2 regions of the Bradyrhizobium sp. SZCCHNR1051 genome follow, and region 1 is predicted to be linked to the other one. Evidence: riboswitches for the same ligand, from Rfam matches in the RefSeq annotation. Region 1 holds a riboswitch; the other holds the start of a gene.
What was found. A riboswitch is a leader RNA that binds a small molecule or an ion and turns the genes downstream of it on or off. The one in region 1 is predicted to bind S-adenosylmethionine.
Positions count from the first base shown of each region.

Region 1 (7,606 bases):
CCTGCGCTTCCGCCCCGTCAATATGGACGTGCTGCCGCTCTACATCGTGCTGATGTTGTTCCTGCCGTTGATCCTGTGGCTGATGCGTTGGCGGCCCGACGTGACGCTCGGCCTATCCGTCATTCTCTATGCCGTGACCTGGGAGCTCGATCTCTATCTGACGGCCTATCCCAACGGCTTCTGGGCCTTCAATCCGTTCGCCTGGCAATTGCTGTTCGTGTTCGGCGCCTGGTGCGCGCTCGGCGGCGCGCGGCGCATGTCGCGCATCATCAACTCGCCGATCACGCTCGGGCTCTGCGTCGCCTATCTGGTCGCGGCCTTCTGTGTGACCCTGACCTGGTACATTCCGCAGCTCGGCCATCTGATGCCGCGCCGAATCGAGCAGTGGATGTATCCGATCGACAAGACCGACCTTGACGTGTTGCGTTTCGCGCATTTTCTCGCACTCGCAGCACTCACCGTGCACTATTTGCGCAAGGATTGGCCGCTCTTGAAGTCGCCGTGGCTGCGTCCGCTGATTGTCTGTGGGCAACACTCGCTCGAGATCTTCTGTCTCGGCGTGTTTCTGGCGTTTGCGGGCCACTTCGTCCTTGCCGAAGTGTCCGGCGGCGCCATGATGCACGCGGTGATCAGCCTTTGCGGCATCCTCATCATGTGGGGGGTGGCGTCGTTGATTTCGTGGTACAAGCGTGAGGCCGATAAGGGCGCGACGCGAAAAGGTGCGCGCAGCAACGCCGATCTGGCGGGAGGGGGCTGATGAAGTCCGTCTCGTGGTTAAGGTTTGGTATCGCAGTGCTGGCTGTTTCGCTGGCGGCCTCTGCGCGCGCGGAAGAGGCGCCGCAGAACTGCGAGGTGCCGGCCTACCTGCTGACCACCGAGAGCCCGCTTCCGAAGGTTGCAGACGCCGTCAAGAACGGCCGCACGCTGGATATTCTCGTCGTCGGAAGCAGGTCATCCTCCATTGTCAGCACCTCCGACGCCAATGCCTACCCCGCCCGTCTGCAGGCTGCGTTGAAGGACAAGCTGCCAACCGTCGCCGTCAATCTCAGCATCGAGCTGCAGCCCAAGAAGACGGCCGAGGAGGTCGCGGGCAATCTCGTTAAACTGGTGGAAGGAAAAAGGCCTAATTTGGTCATCTGGCAGACCGGCACGGTCGACGCCATGCGGTCGATCGATCCTGATGAGTTCCGGCAGGCGGTCGACGACGGTGTGGCGACGCTGCAGAAAGCGGGAGCTGACGTCGTCTTGATGAACCTGCAATACAGTCCGCGGACGGAGACATTGATCTCCGTGCCGCCCTATGTCGACAACATGCGTGTGGTGGCGCAGCACCGGGACATTCCGCTGTTCGATCGGTTTGCCATCATGCGGCAATGGAACGAGCAGGGCGATTTCGACCTGTTCAATCCGACGCACGGAGTCGAGCTGGCCAAGCAGGTTCATGACTGCCTCGGCCGGGCGCTGTCGAAGTTCATCATCGACGCGGCGCATATCGGGCCGGCGCAGCAGAACTAGGGTTATGTCGTTCATGACGTCGAATGAGTGTCACCGCGTCTCCGGGACATGGGAGAAGCTTTCGGCCGTTGCGGTCATTGCCATCGCCCTCGCGCTGAGCCCGCAGAAGCTACGGGCGCAGAGCGCAGCGCCGGCTGCGCCCGCCGCGCTTTCCGATGTGGAGAGCTCCGATCCAAAGGCTCCGCTGATCAGCGGGCGACCGAGCATCGGTCACGTCACGGTGGCGCAGGCGAGCGATCAGGTGCCCGGGCCGATCGCCGTGGCGCGCCCGGCGGCCACAACCTCGCCGCCTGCGGCGACGACCGCGCCGGCCATGACCGATGCACAGCCGCCGGCTGCAGCCGGGCAGGCCGTCGTGGCGGCGCCGCCGTCGCGCAGCATCACCGAGCGGGCGATCGACAAGGTCAAGCAGGTCGCGAAGTCGGCCACCGACATCTTCAACCGCGTGCCGTGCCTGACGCCGAAGGGCGTCGCCAAGAAGAATTTCATTTCGCTGCCGCACGTCGCCAACAAGCTCGCCTCCGGCCTGCCGGTCGTCATCGTCGCCTTCGGCTCGTCGTCGACGCAGGGCTATGGCGCGAGCGCGCCGGACTACACCTATCCGAATCGGCTCGCCGCGCAGCTGCGCCGGCAATATCCGATGGTCGACATCAGCGTCATCAATGCCGGCGTCGGCGGCGAGGATGCGCCGGAGATGATGAAGCGGCTGGAGACGTCGGTGATCGACCGGCATCCGGATCTCGTGATCTGGCAGGTCGGCACCAATGCCGTGCTGCGCGATCTCGATCCCGCCGAGACCGCCAAGCTGGTCGATGACGGCGTCGCCAAGATCCAGGCGGCGGCCTCCGATGTCGTGCTGGTCGACCTGCAATATTCGCCGCGCGTCAACGAGCGCTCGGAGAACGCCAGCCGCATGAACAAGCTGCTCGGGCGTATCGCCGAGCTGCATCACGCCGGCATCTTCCCCCGCTTCGAGGTGATGCGCGACTGGCACGAGCGGCAGGCGATCCCGATCAACGAGTTCGTGATCTCGGACGGTCTGCACATGAGCGATTGGGGCTACGCCTGCTTCGCCCAGCTGCTCGGCGACGACATCATCCGCTCGGTCGGCCAGGTCAAGCTCGGCATCAACACGCCGGCCAACGTGCTGACCTATCGGCCGATGTGAGAGTGGCGAGTAGGGAATAGCGAGTAGCGAATAGGATGCAATCGGTACGCCCTATTCGCCATTCTCTATGCGGCCATTCGCTACGCGGCCCTCAGGGCCGCATCCAGATCCTCGATCAGATCGTCGGCATGCTCGAGCCCGGCGGAGAAGCGGATGAAGCCCTCGCTGATGCCGAGCTCGGCGCGCGCCTCCGGCGTCAGCCGCTGGTGCGTCGTCGTCGCCGGATGCGTGACCAGCGTCTTGGCGTCGCCGAGATTGTTGGAGATGCGCGCGAGCTTCAAGCCGTTGAGCGTGCGGAAGGCGCCGGCCTTGCCGCCCTTCACCTCGAAGCCGACCAGCGTCGAGCCGGCGCGCATCTGCTTGCGCACGGTCGCCGCCTGCGGATGGTCCTCGCGACCGGGATAGATCAGCCGCGAGATCTTCGGATGCGCCGCGAGAAAGTCGGCCACCTTCGCCGCCGTCTCGGTCTGCGCGCGCACGCGCACCGCCAAGGTCTCCAGGCCCTTGAGCAGGACCCAGGCGTTGAACGGCGAGATCGACGGACCGGTCTGGCGCATGAAATTGTGGATGTGCTCGGCGATGAACGCCTCCGACGACAGGATCACGCCGCCGAGGCAGCGGCCCTGGCCATCGATGTGCTTGGTCGCGGAATACACCACGACGTCGGCGCCGAGCGCGAGCGGGCTCTGCCAGATCGGGGTCGCGAACACGTTGTCGACGATCAGCCGCGCGCCACGGGCGTGCGCGATCTCGGCGATCGCGGGAATGTCCATCACGTCGAGCGTCGGATTGGTCGGGCTCTCCAGGAAGAACGACTTGGTGTTCGGCCTGACCGCCTTCTGCCATTGGTCGAGGTCGAGCCCATCGACCAGGGTCGATTCGATGCCGTAGCGCGGCAAGAGATCTTCGACGACGTAGCGGCACGAGCCGAACAGCGCCTTGGCGGCGACGACGTGATCGCCGGCACGGAGGGGAGCGAGGATTGCCGTGGTGACTGCGGCCATGCCGGTTGCGGCCGAGCGGCAGGCCTCGGCGCCCTCGAGCTCGATCATGCGGCGCTCGAACATTGCCGTGGTCGGGTTGGAGAAGCGCGAATAGATGAAGCCGGGATCCTCGCCCTTGAAGCGCGCCTCGCACTCCTCGGCGGTGGCGTAGACGAAGCCTTGCGTCAGATAGAGCGCCTCGGCGGTCTCGCCGAATTCGGAACGCAAGGTGCCGGAATGCACCAGACGGGTTTCAGGACGATAGCGGGCGAACGACGCCGGGGCCTTCGCGGGGGACTTCGACATGTGACCTCCATCGTGACCACCGCCTCCAGCGATGGGCACAAAAAAACCGGCCTGGGAAAACTCCTCACGGCCGGGATCACAATCGTCCCCGGCCTGTTTAGCGACTTATTTAACGTGGCTGCAAGCCGGCCGGCTCAAATCACCACGGGATAAGTCGTGCTCATAGTCGCAACCGGCCTTTCCGTCAAGCCAGCCATCGGATAACCGGTAAAAAGACCCTATATAGGCTCGATAAGCCGCCGTTCCGGCGCCTGCAAAGGATCAGGTCTTGCCGTTTTCGCTCAGCCCCGACGCCCACGGCATCCTCCCCGATCGCATGATCGTGGCGATGGCGGAGGCTGGCCTGATCATCCCCGCATACGATTTTGTCGAAAGCCAGATCCAGCCGGCGAGCCTGGACCTGCGGCTCGGCGACATCGCCTATCGCGTGCGGGCAAGCTTTCTGCCCGGGCCGGGCGCGACGGTCGCCGAGCGTATCGACGAGTTGAAGCTGCACGAATTCGCGCTCGCCGACGGCGCAGTGCTGGAGACCAACTGCGTCTACATCGTGCCGCTCTTGGAGAGTCTCGCGCTGCCGAAGGACATCGTCGCGGCCGCCAATCCGAAGAGCTCGACCGGGCGGCTCGACGTGTTCACCCGCGTGATCGCCGACGGCACGCGACGGTTCGACATGATCGGAGCCGGCTATCACGGTCCGCTCTACGCCGAGATCAGCCCGAAGACGTTTCCCGTTTTGCTGCGCGAAGGCTCGCGCCTGTCCCAGGTCCGCTTCCGCTACCGCGACGCGGTTCTGTCGGAGGACGAACTGATCGCGCTGCATCAGGCCGAGCGGCTGGTGGATCGCGATGATGCGGATCTCGTCGGTGGCGTCGCTCTTTCCGTCGACCTGTCCGGCAGCAATGCCAACGGCTATGTGGGCTATCGCGCCAAGCGTCATACCGGCGTCGTCGACGTCGACCGCCGCGCCGGCTATGCCGTGGAGGAGTTCTGGGAGCCGATCAAGGCGCGCCCCGACGGCAGCCTCATTCTCGATCCCGGCGAGTTCTACATCCTGGCTTCGAAGGAGGCCGTGCAGGTGCCGCCGGACTACGCCGCCGAGATGGTGCCGTTCGATCCGCTCGTGGGCGAATTCCGTGTCCACTATGCCGGCTTCTTCGATCCCGGCTTCGGCTATGCCGGCGCCGGCGGGCAGGGCTCGCGCGCGGTGCTTGAGGTGCGCTCGCGCGAGGTGCCGTTCATCCTCGAGCATGGCCAGATCGTCGGCCGCCTCGTCTATGAGAAGATGCTGGCCCGGCCGAACGCGATGTATGGCAGCCGCATCGGCTCCAACTACCAGGCCCAGGGCCTGAAGCTCTCCAAGCACTTCCGCCTCTAGGCCCGGCTGCGCGCTGACCGCGCACCCCCAATGCGCCCGCTGCACGGGGCGCGGCCCGGCGGTGTGCTAGGAGGAACGACAAAGGTCCCGCCAGATGGCGCGGCCAAACGGGGAGCGAGCATGTCCGAGATCGGCTTGGCCGACAGTCCGGTCGGCGAGGGGCGTACGTTGCCGCCCATCGCGAAGCCGGTTCGGAATGCGCTCGTCGACGGCCCCATTCTGCGCACCCTGCTGTCGCTGGCCTGGCCCAACATCATCGCGAACACGGCAGGCACCTGCGTCGTCATCGCCGAGACCTCCTATATCGGCCGGCTCGGTATCGAGGCGTTGGCGGCGATGGCGCTGGTGTTCCCGCTGGTGATCCTGACCATGACGATGTCCGGCGGCGCCATGGGCGGCGGCGTGGCCTCGGCGATCGCGCGGGCGCTCGGCGCCGGCGACACCGAACGGGCCTCGGCCCTCGCCACGCACGCGCTGCTGATTGCGCTGTTGTTCGGCGCGACCTTCATGGTCGGCATGCTGGTGTTCGGTCCCGCTTTGCTGGAGGTGCTCGGCGGCCGCGGCGCGGTGCTGAGCCATGCCACAGCCTATCTGCAGATCTTCTTCGGCGGCGCCATCCTGCCCTGGCTGATGAACTCGATGGCCGGCATCCTGCGCGGCACCGGCAACATGAAGCTGCCGTCGTTCATGATCCTCAGTTCGGCGCTGCTGCAGATCGTATTGGGCGGCACGCTCAGCCTGGTCCTCGGGCTCGGCATGCGCGGCGTCGCCGCCGGCGCGCTGCTGGCTTTCTGCGTCAGCATCTCGGTGATGGGCTGGTACCTGTTCTCCGGCCGCGCGCGCGTGCGGCCGAAGCTGCGGGGCCTGAAGATCAGCCGCGCGATGTTCGCCGACATCCTCAAGGTCGGCGCCATCGCCTGCTTCTCGCCGCTGCAATCCGTGCTGTCGATCGCGATCTTCACGCACATGCTGGCATCGTTCGGCACCGCCGTGCTGGCCGGCTACGGCATCGGCGCACGGCTCGAATTCATGGTGACCACTGTCGCGTTCTCCGTCGGCATGGCCTCGGTGCCGATGGTCGGCATGGCGATCGGTGCGGAAAGAATCGCGCGTGCCCGCCGGATCGCCTGGACGGCGGGGCTGGTCTCTTTCGCGTCGGTGGGTGCGCTGTCGACGTTGATCGCGATCGTCCCGCAATTGTGGGTCGACATCTTCACCCAGGACGAGAGCGCGCGCAGCGCGGGCCGGCACTATCTTCAGGTCGCAGCGCCAATGTATGCCTTCATCGGCCTGGCGATCTCGATGTACTTCTCCTCGCAGGGCGCAGCCAGGGTGATCGGTCCGGTGCTGGCACAGACGGTGCGGCTCGTCTTCATCGCCGCAGGCGGCAGCTATCTGCTGAGCCATGCCGCGACCGAGGGCGACTTCTTCATGCTGGCGGCGTCCTCGATGGTCCTGCTCGGAGTGCTGACGCTCGCCAGCGTCATGCTCACCCGCTGGGGCCCGAAGCCGGCCGCAGCGCTGGAGCTGCGCCCGGCCGTGCTGGCCGCCGAGCTCGGCTCGGGGGCGCAGATCCCGCCATCTCCGCATGTCGGCTGACGGCTGCGCGGCTCGTCTAGGCACGCAGCCTGCCCAGGGCGTCCTGCATCGCGCGCGCGCCGAGCTCCATCTGCTGCTCGATATAGGACGCGATGGCGTGCGGCAGCACGTCGGTGATCCAGAGCATCCGGCAACCCTGCGCGCCGTCGGGGATGATCTGCACGGACGCATTGTGATGCGTCACGCGCTCGCTCTCGATCGTGTAGACCAGACGCTGCTGCGCCTCGTCGTAACTGACGAGGCGTTCGCGCACCACATTGCCGTTGGCGAAGGTCACGATTCGGACGTCGCCGTCGAGCTGGCAATCGACGACGAAGCCGGGCGCCAGCCGGGTATGAACGGCGCCGAAGTCGCGCACGGCGTCCCAGACGGCGGCCGCGGAGGCTGCGATCGGGGTGTCCTTCTGAATCGATGCCATGGCCGGGGACCTCACGGACACACGGCTTCGATGTTGTTGCCGTCGGGATCGATCAGGAAGGCGGCGTAGTAGGTCGGACTGTAGTCCGCGCGCGGCCCGGCGCCGCCATTGTCGCTGCCGCCGGCCTTCAGACCCTCGCTGTGGAATCTGGCGACCGCCGCGTGGTCCCGGGCGCGGAACGCGATATGGGCGGCGCCTTTGCTGGCGCCCTTGTCGAGATACAGCCACAGGGCCGGCTCCCC
Region 1 covers NZ_JAUEYJ010000018.1:120,096-127,701, reverse strand. Annotated here, with positions in the region: gene QW868_RS22330 (OpgC domain-containing protein) at 1-757, shown strand, start outside; gene QW868_RS22325 (SGNH/GDSL hydrolase family protein) at 757-1,515, shown strand; gene QW868_RS22320 (SGNH/GDSL hydrolase family protein) at 1,529-2,683, shown strand; gene QW868_RS22315 (O-succinylhomoserine sulfhydrylase) at 2,764-3,972, opposite strand; SAM riboswitch at 4,049-4,128, opposite strand; gene QW868_RS22310 (2'-deoxycytidine 5'-triphosphate deaminase) at 4,241-5,347, shown strand; gene QW868_RS22305 (MATE family efflux transporter) at 5,468-6,946, shown strand; gene QW868_RS22300 (SRPBCC family protein) at 6,963-7,364, opposite strand; gene QW868_RS22295 (VOC family protein) at 7,376-7,606, opposite strand, start outside.

Region 2 (7,606 bases), on a different contig from region 1:
TCGGCGATCCCAACCGTTCGGGTGCCGGACTGCCGAACGCGATGCGCGCACTCGGCCTGGAAGCGGGCGTGGCCTCCGCGCCCACGGCCGATCCCTCGCTCGACGTTCTCCGTCGCCTGCTCGGACTGGCGCGCGGCGAGGCGCAGAGCGGCGCGACGTCTCCGACGCTGGTGCCGCAGGCGCCCAATGGCAAGCTCGACGGAGCCGGTTCGGTTGCCAGGGGCCCGGCAACGACGACCAGCGAGTGGTCCAGCCCGGCGGTCGGTGATCCCAGTCCGGCGCAGATCCGCGACATCATGCACAAGGTCGGCTTGCTGTAGATCACGGGGCAAGCCGTAGGAACGGCATCAGACGTTGCACGACGGGCAGTTTGCGCATGAGCCTCATGCACGGACTGCCCGTCGTGTTAGTTTGTCGCACGATCGCGGCTTGCGTCGTCGGCCAAATCAAGCGCAGATTTCCGCCCGTCCCGCCTCACTGCAAGAGGGGCGTATCGCGGTCGTCACGAACGCTGAGGTGGGATGCGGTGGGCGTGTCGGATTGCGCGTGGGGCTTCCTCGCGCGGACGAGCAATTCCGGCACGCACGGTCAAGTCGCGCGGTCCTGATACCCCGATGCTGGTATCCAGCGCGATGCGCGCAAGCGCATTGCGCGACACGGTGGCCAAAAAGCCCGGCGCACCGAGGAGAATGCGAAGCAGCCGTTCAACCATCGCGCAGGGAAGGCCGGGTGTTCCGGCTCGTACCTGTGGTTCCTGCCGCCTGCATTTTTTCCGCAGGCGGGCCATGGGTGCGGCCAGCATCCGGCCTTCCCTGCGCCTCTTCGCTATCGGAGGCGATGCATGACGCATAGCTCGGGCGCAGATGCGCCGCGGGGATGCGCAGCCTTGTCTCAACCGCCATCGGCTCTTTGAAAAGTGAAATCCCGCCACCCCAAGCTCGTCATGGCCGGGCTTGTCCCGGCCATCCACGTCCGTCCTCGTGCGCGCCTCAAGCTGTGATCCTATCGTAGAGATCATCCCAGCTGGGATTGCTCGCAAGGATCAGTCCAACCTTCCAGGCGCGCGACCAATGCTTGATGTTGTGCTCCCGTTGGATCGCGCTCTGAATGTCGTCGAAGACTTCAAAGTACACCAATCGCTTCAAGCCATACCGCCTGGTGAAGCCATCAACCAAGCCGGATCGATGCTGAAAGACACGGCGCATGAGATCGCTGGTCACGCCGACATAGAGCGCACCGTTGGGACGATTAGTCATGAAGTACACGTAGCCGCCCGCCATCTCGCCATACTGCAAGACGTGGATGGCCGGGACAAGCCCGGCCATGACGGCCGAGAGAGCGGGCCACAAACTTCAACAAGGCCCCGGGGCTGCGGTCGCCCCCCGTCTCCCTACCGCCCCTTCTCCGCCCTGCTCAGAAGAAACACCCCCTGCTCGCCGAACATGTTCCAGAACCACCAGGGCATGGCGACGCGCAAGGGACGGCCGTAACTATCAAGTGCGACGGCGCGCTCCATCTTGACGCCGATCTCGTCGCAGAGCTGCACGAAGTCCTTGATGGTGCAGAAATGGATGTTCGGCGTGTCGTACCAGGTGAAAGGCAGATTGTCGGTGCGCGGCATGTGGCCGCCGACCAGCAGCTGCAGCCGCAGCCGCCAGAAGCCGAAATTCGGGAAGGTGACGATGGCACGGCGGCCGATGCGCAGGAGATTTTCCAGCACCGTCTTGGGCCGCCGCGTCGCCTGCAGGGTCTGCGACAGGACCACGTAGTCGAACGCATCGTCGGGATAATCGACGAGATCGGTGTCGGCATCGCCCTGCACCACCGCGAGGCCCTTGGCGACACAATGGTTGACGCCCTCGCGCGACAGCTCGATGCCGCGGCCGTCGATGCCGCGGCTCTCGAGCAGCTGCAGCAGGTCACCGTCGCCGCAGCCGATGTCGAGCACCTTGGAGCCGCTCTCGACCATGCCGGCGATCAGGAGATGATCGGGCCGATAGGCCAGCACCTCGCCGCCGGAGAATCCGTTCAGCGGCAGCACACCCTGCATGCTCATGTCTCAGCCTCCCGTCACAGCCTTGAGGCCGCGCGCCTTGCCGGCGGAATCGAGAAAAGCGCTGGCGATCTCGAAAAACTCGGGGACGTCGAGCAGGAACGCGTCGTGCCCCCTGTCGGTCTCGATCTCGGCGAACGACACCCGCGCGCTGGACGCGTTGAGCGCATGCACCAGCGCCCGCGATTCCGAAGTCGGAAACAGCCAGTCGCTGGTGAAGGACACCACGCAGAAGCGGGTCTTGATGCCGCGGAACGCCGCCGCCAGCACGCCATCGTGGTCGCCGGCGATGTCGAAATAGTCCATCGCGCGCGTCAAATAGAGATAGGAGTTGGCATCGAAGCGCTCGACGAAGGACGAGCCCTGATAGCGCAGATAGCTCTCGACCTGGAAATCGGCGTCGAACGAGAACGTCGGCAACTCGCGGTCCTGCATGCGGCGGCCGAACTTGCGATGCAGCGCCGCGTCCGACAGATAGGTGATATGCGCGGCCATCCGTGCCACCGCGAGGCCGCGATGCGGATGAACGCCCTTGTCGCCGTAGCGGCCGTGGTCCCAGTCGGGATCGGCCATGACGGCCTGGCGGCCGAGCTCGTGGAAGGCGATGTTCTGCGCCGAATGCCGCGTCGCGCAGGCGATCGCGAGCGTGGCGAACACGCGCTGCGGATAGGCCACCGTCCATTGCAGCGCCTGCATGCCGCCCATCGAGCCGCCGACCACGGCGAACAGCGTGTCGATGCCGAGATGGTCGATCAGCATCGCCTGGGCGCGCACCATGTCGGGGATGGTGATGATCGGGAAATCGAGCCCCCAGACCTTGCCGGTCGCAGGGTTCAGCGAGGCCGGTCCGGTCGAGCCCATGCAGCCGCCAATCACGTTGGAGCAGATGATGAAATAGCGGCTCGGGTCGAGCGGGCGGCCGGGGCCGACCAGCGTCTCCCACCAGCCCGGCTTGCCGGTGACCGGATGACGGTTGGCGACGTGCTGGTCGCCGGTCAGCGCGTGGCAGACCAGGACCGCGTTCGATCTGTCGGCGTTGAGCTCGCCATAGGTCTGGTAGGCGATCTGGAACGGCGACAGGTCGACGCCGCAATCGAGCCTGAGCGGCTTGTCGGCACCGAACTGCGCGACCAGCGAACTCGGATGATCGACCTCGTGCGAGCGCTCTTCGGGCGCAATCGTGCGCAGCGCGGAGGTGGGTTTCGGCGTCAGGCCTGTCATGTCTCTCACCCCGGCCATCCGGCAAGGGCTCCCGAACCACGTGACACATCAGGCCATGAAAAACCCGGCCTGAACTGGGGTTCGGCCGGGATCGATAACGTCCCCGGCCTGTTTAGCGAGTTTTTTAACGTGGCTGCAAGCCGGCCGGCTCAAATGACCACGGAACAGGCAGAAACTAGTCCCGCGGGCGCTCCTCGTCAAGGCAAGCTCGGGTTGACCGCCGATCGGGCGCCCCATGGCTGCAGGTCAGCCAAGCCTAGGCAGCACGAGGTAAACTTGCTGTTGCGCACGTCCCCCGCATCGGAGAGAACGGCATCCGTTCCAGTCCGCCGCGCGTTGACCCGCGGCCTGCGAAGAGTGACCCTGCCCATGTCGACCCCGCCGCCAGCCCCTCCCTCGCTCGCCGATTTGCGCAAGGAGATCGACGCGATCGACGAGCAGGTCCATCAGCTCCTGATGAACAGGGCCGACATCATCGACCGGCTGATCAAGGTCAAGAAGACCCAGGAGGTCGGCTCGGCGTTCCGCCCGGCGCGCGAGGCCGACATGATGCGGCGCCTGGTGCAGCGCCATCGCGGCATCCTGCCGCTCGACACCGTCGAGGGCATCTGGCGCGTGATCGTCTCGACGTTCACTTACGTGCAGGCGCCGTTCTCGGTGCACGCCGACGTGTCGGTCGGCGAATCCGCGATGCGCGATTCCGCCAGGTTCCATTTCGGCTTCGTGGTGCCTTATGTCGCCCATTTCAGCGCCCAGGCCGCCGTCGAAGCCGTGGCGCGCTCGAAGGGCGATCTCGCGCTGGTGTCGACGACCTCGGGGCATACACCGTGGTGGATCACGCTGGAGCCCGCGGGCGCGCCGAAGATCATCGCGCGGATGCCGTTCATCGAGCGGGCCGACCATCCGGCGGCGCTGCCGGTGTTCGCGATCTCGCGCGTCGCGGACGACGCGCTGGTGCTGGAGGTCGAGACCTGGAGCATCCGCGTCTCCGGCTGGAATGCGCAGGTGTCCCGCGCGCTGTCGCCGCTCGCCGACGTGATCGCGGTGCCCGATACCGCCTTCGACGGCGCGGCGCTGTTGGTGTCGATCGAGTCGCCGTCGAACCTCGACAAGATCAAGGCTGCCCTGATCGCGGCGGGCGCCTCGGTGCGCTCGACGGCCCTCGTCGGCGGCCATGCGAAACGCTATACGGTTCCCAGCTGAGACGCCCCGCGCCAGTGATGATTTTCCGGAGTTGACGATGAACCGCCCCGTGCCGAATCCCGGCATCCTCGACATTGCGCCCTACACGCCGGGCAAGAGCCCGAAGCCCGAGCCGGGCCGCAAGGTGTTCAAGCTGTCGGCGAACGAGACTCCGTTCGGTCCTTCACCCAAGGCAATCGACGCCTTCAAGAGCGCGGCCACGCATCTGGAGGATTATCCGGAAGGCACCTCGCGGGTGCTGCGCGAGGCGATCGGCCGCACCTATGGCCTCGATCCCGGCCGCATCGTCTGCGGCGCCGGCTCCGACGAGATCCTGAATCTGCTGGCACACACCTTTCTCGGGCAAGGCGACGAGGCGATCTCCACCGCGCACGGCTTCCTGGTCTATCCGATCGCGACCATGGGCTGCGGCGCCAGGAACGTGGTTGCCGCCGAGACCGAGTATCGCACCGACGTCGACGCGATCCTGGCCGCGGTGACGCCGCGCACCAAGCTCGTGTGGCTCGCCAATCCGAACAACCCGACCGGCACCTACATCCCGTTCGACGAGGTCAAGCGGCTGCGCGCCGGCCTTCCCTCGCATGTCGTGCTGGTGCTCGACGCCGCCTATGCCGACTACGTCTCGCGCAACGATTATGAGTTCGGGATCGAGCTGGTCGCGACGACCGAGAACACCGTCGTCACCCACACCTTTTCCAAGATCCACGGCCTCGCGGCGCTCCGCGTCGGCTGGATGTTCGGCCCGGCGCACATCGTCGATGCCATCAACCGCATCCGCGGGCCGTTCAACGTCTCCTCGCCCGCGATGCTCGCTGCGGTCGCCGCGATCGAGGACACCGCGCATCAGCAGATGTCGAAGGCACACACCGAGACCTGGCGCAACTGGCTCACTGAGGAGATCGGCAGGCTCGGGCTGAAAGTGACGCCGAGCGTCACCAACTTCATCCTGATCCACTTCCCGACCGAGAAGGGCCGCACCGCGGTCGAGGCCGACGAATTCCTGACACGGCGCGGCCTCGTGCTGCGCGCGCTCGCCAACTACAAGTTGCCGAATGCGCTGCGCATGACGATCGGCACCGAGGAGGCCAATCGTCTGGTCGTCGAGGCTCTCAGCGAATTCATGAGGACGAAGTGAGCGTCGCGGGACGGTTCGAACGCATCGCGCTGATCGGCTTCGGCCTGATCGGCGGCTCGATCGCGCGCGCGGCGCGGCTGCAAGGCATGGCCGGCGAAATCGTCACCACGGCGCGTTCGGACAAGACCCGCGCCCGCGTGACCGAGCTCGGCATCGTCGACCGCGTCGTTGCGAGCAATGCCGAGGCGGTCAAGGATGCCGACCTCGTCATTTTCTGCATTCCCGTCGGCGCGTGCGGTCCCGTGGCCGAAGAGATCGCGCCGCATCTGAAGCCCGGCGCCATCGTCTCCGACGTCGGCTCCGTGAAGGGCGCCATCGTCCGCGACATGGCCCCGCACCTGCCGGCGCATGTTCATTTCGTACCGGCGCATCCGGTCGCCGGCACCGAGAATTCGGGACCGGACTCCGGCTTCGCCGAGCTGTTCATCAACCGCTGGTGCATCCTGACGCCACCCGACGGTGTAGATGCCGACGCGATCGATCGTCTCCGTGCGTTCTGGGCCGCGCTTGGCGCCAAGGTCGAGATCATGACGCCGGATCATCATGACCGCGTGCTCGCGATCACCAGCCACCTGCCGCATCTGATCGCATACACCATCGTCGGCACCGCCGACGAGCTGGCGCAGGTCACGGAGTCCGAGGTGATCAAGTTCTCCGCCGGCGGCTTTCGCGATTTCACCCGCATCGCCGCCTCCGACCCGACGATGTGGCGCGACATCTTCCTGAGCAACAAGGATGCCGTGCTCGACATGCTCGGCACCTTCACCGAGGACCTCTCCAAGCTGACGCGGGCGATCCGCCGCGGCGACGGCGATGCGCTGTTCGATCACTTCACCCGCACCCGCGCGATCCGCCGCGGCATCGTCGACATCGGCCAGGATTCGGCGGCGCCGGACTTCGGCCGGCCGCTGCCGCAGTTGAAGAAGCCCTGAAGGCTTCAGAACAGCGGTGGGACGCGGGCGACCTTGAACGGACCGAGCACCACGACCCCGTCGGCGAAGCGCAACGGGAAGGTCCGCGCCTTGCGCCCTTCGAGGGTGGCCTCCTTGCCGAGCGCATTGATGCCGAGCGCGACGCCAACATTGGCGTTCTGCTTGACGACCTTGCCGAGGCCGGGAATCGCGCGGTCGAGCGCACCGAGCAGGTTGTTGACGTCTTGCGACTTCACACCCGGCGCTACGCGATCGAGCGTCCCCTGCGGCACGCCGTTTTCGAGCATCTTGTCGAGACCGAGCGCCGGGATGACCTTTTCGATCCCCGCGACCGTCATCTGCACTTCGCCATCGATCCCGCCATTGGCGGTCAAGCTCAGCGTGCCCGCGGCGACCGCGAGCAATTCGCCCTGCTGGATGCGCGACTGGACGATCTCGACATGACCGCCCGCCGCCTGGATCTCGCGAAACCGCTCCGGCCAGGGTTTGGGCCTGAAGTCCTTGAGACCGGTGACGCGGGCCTGGACGTCGGTATTGAACGGTTCGGCAAGCAGAGGATGGCTGCCTTGGATGCTGCCGTTCGCGATCTGCAACGCGGTCTCCAGCACCGGATGGTCGGACGGCGAGCCCTCGGCAACACGGCCGTGCAATTCGGCATGATCGGCGCGCGCGGCGGGCACGGCGTTGTTGCCCTCGATGCGGTCGATGGTCGGTTGTTCGAACACGAGGTCGGCGCGCTGCGGCGGCCCTGGCAGACCGCGGACACTGGCCTCACCGACGCGCCAGTTCACGGAGAACGAGGCCGGTCCGCGACCGTCGGCGATCATAGCGGGTCCCTTGAATTCCGCGATGACCCGCTTCGGGTCCCACACCTGTGCGACGACGAGAATCTCGTCGAGCTTGGCGTTCATCAAGGGCGTGCCGGCGGCCTGCGAAAACAGGGCTACGTTCGGATCCGTACAGCGGACCTCGAGCCGGAACGGAAAGCCGGCGACCGAGCGGTTCGCGCAATCGAAGACGCGGCCGGACTTCGCTTCCCGCGCACGCCAGGCGTCGGCCTGG
Region 2 covers NZ_JAUEYJ010000014.1:129,470-137,075, forward strand. Annotated here, with positions in the region: gene QW868_RS18575 (S8 family serine peptidase) at 1-320, shown strand, start outside; gene QW868_RS18580 (GIY-YIG nuclease family protein) at 990-1,325, opposite strand; gene metW (methionine biosynthesis protein MetW) at 1,391-2,056, opposite strand; gene QW868_RS18590 (homoserine O-acetyltransferase) at 2,060-3,274, opposite strand; SAM riboswitch at 3,366-3,445, opposite strand; gene QW868_RS18595 (chorismate mutase) at 3,644-4,477, shown strand; gene hisC (histidinol-phosphate transaminase) at 4,515-5,612, shown strand; gene QW868_RS18605 (prephenate/arogenate dehydrogenase family protein) at 5,609-6,544, shown strand; gene QW868_RS18610 (DUF2125 domain-containing protein) at 6,550-7,606, opposite strand, start outside.
Region 2: linked by a shared signal. The riboswitch ahead of QW868_RS18590 (homoserine O-acetyltransferase) and the one ahead of QW868_RS22315 (O-succinylhomoserine sulfhydrylase) in region 1 are both predicted to bind S-adenosylmethionine.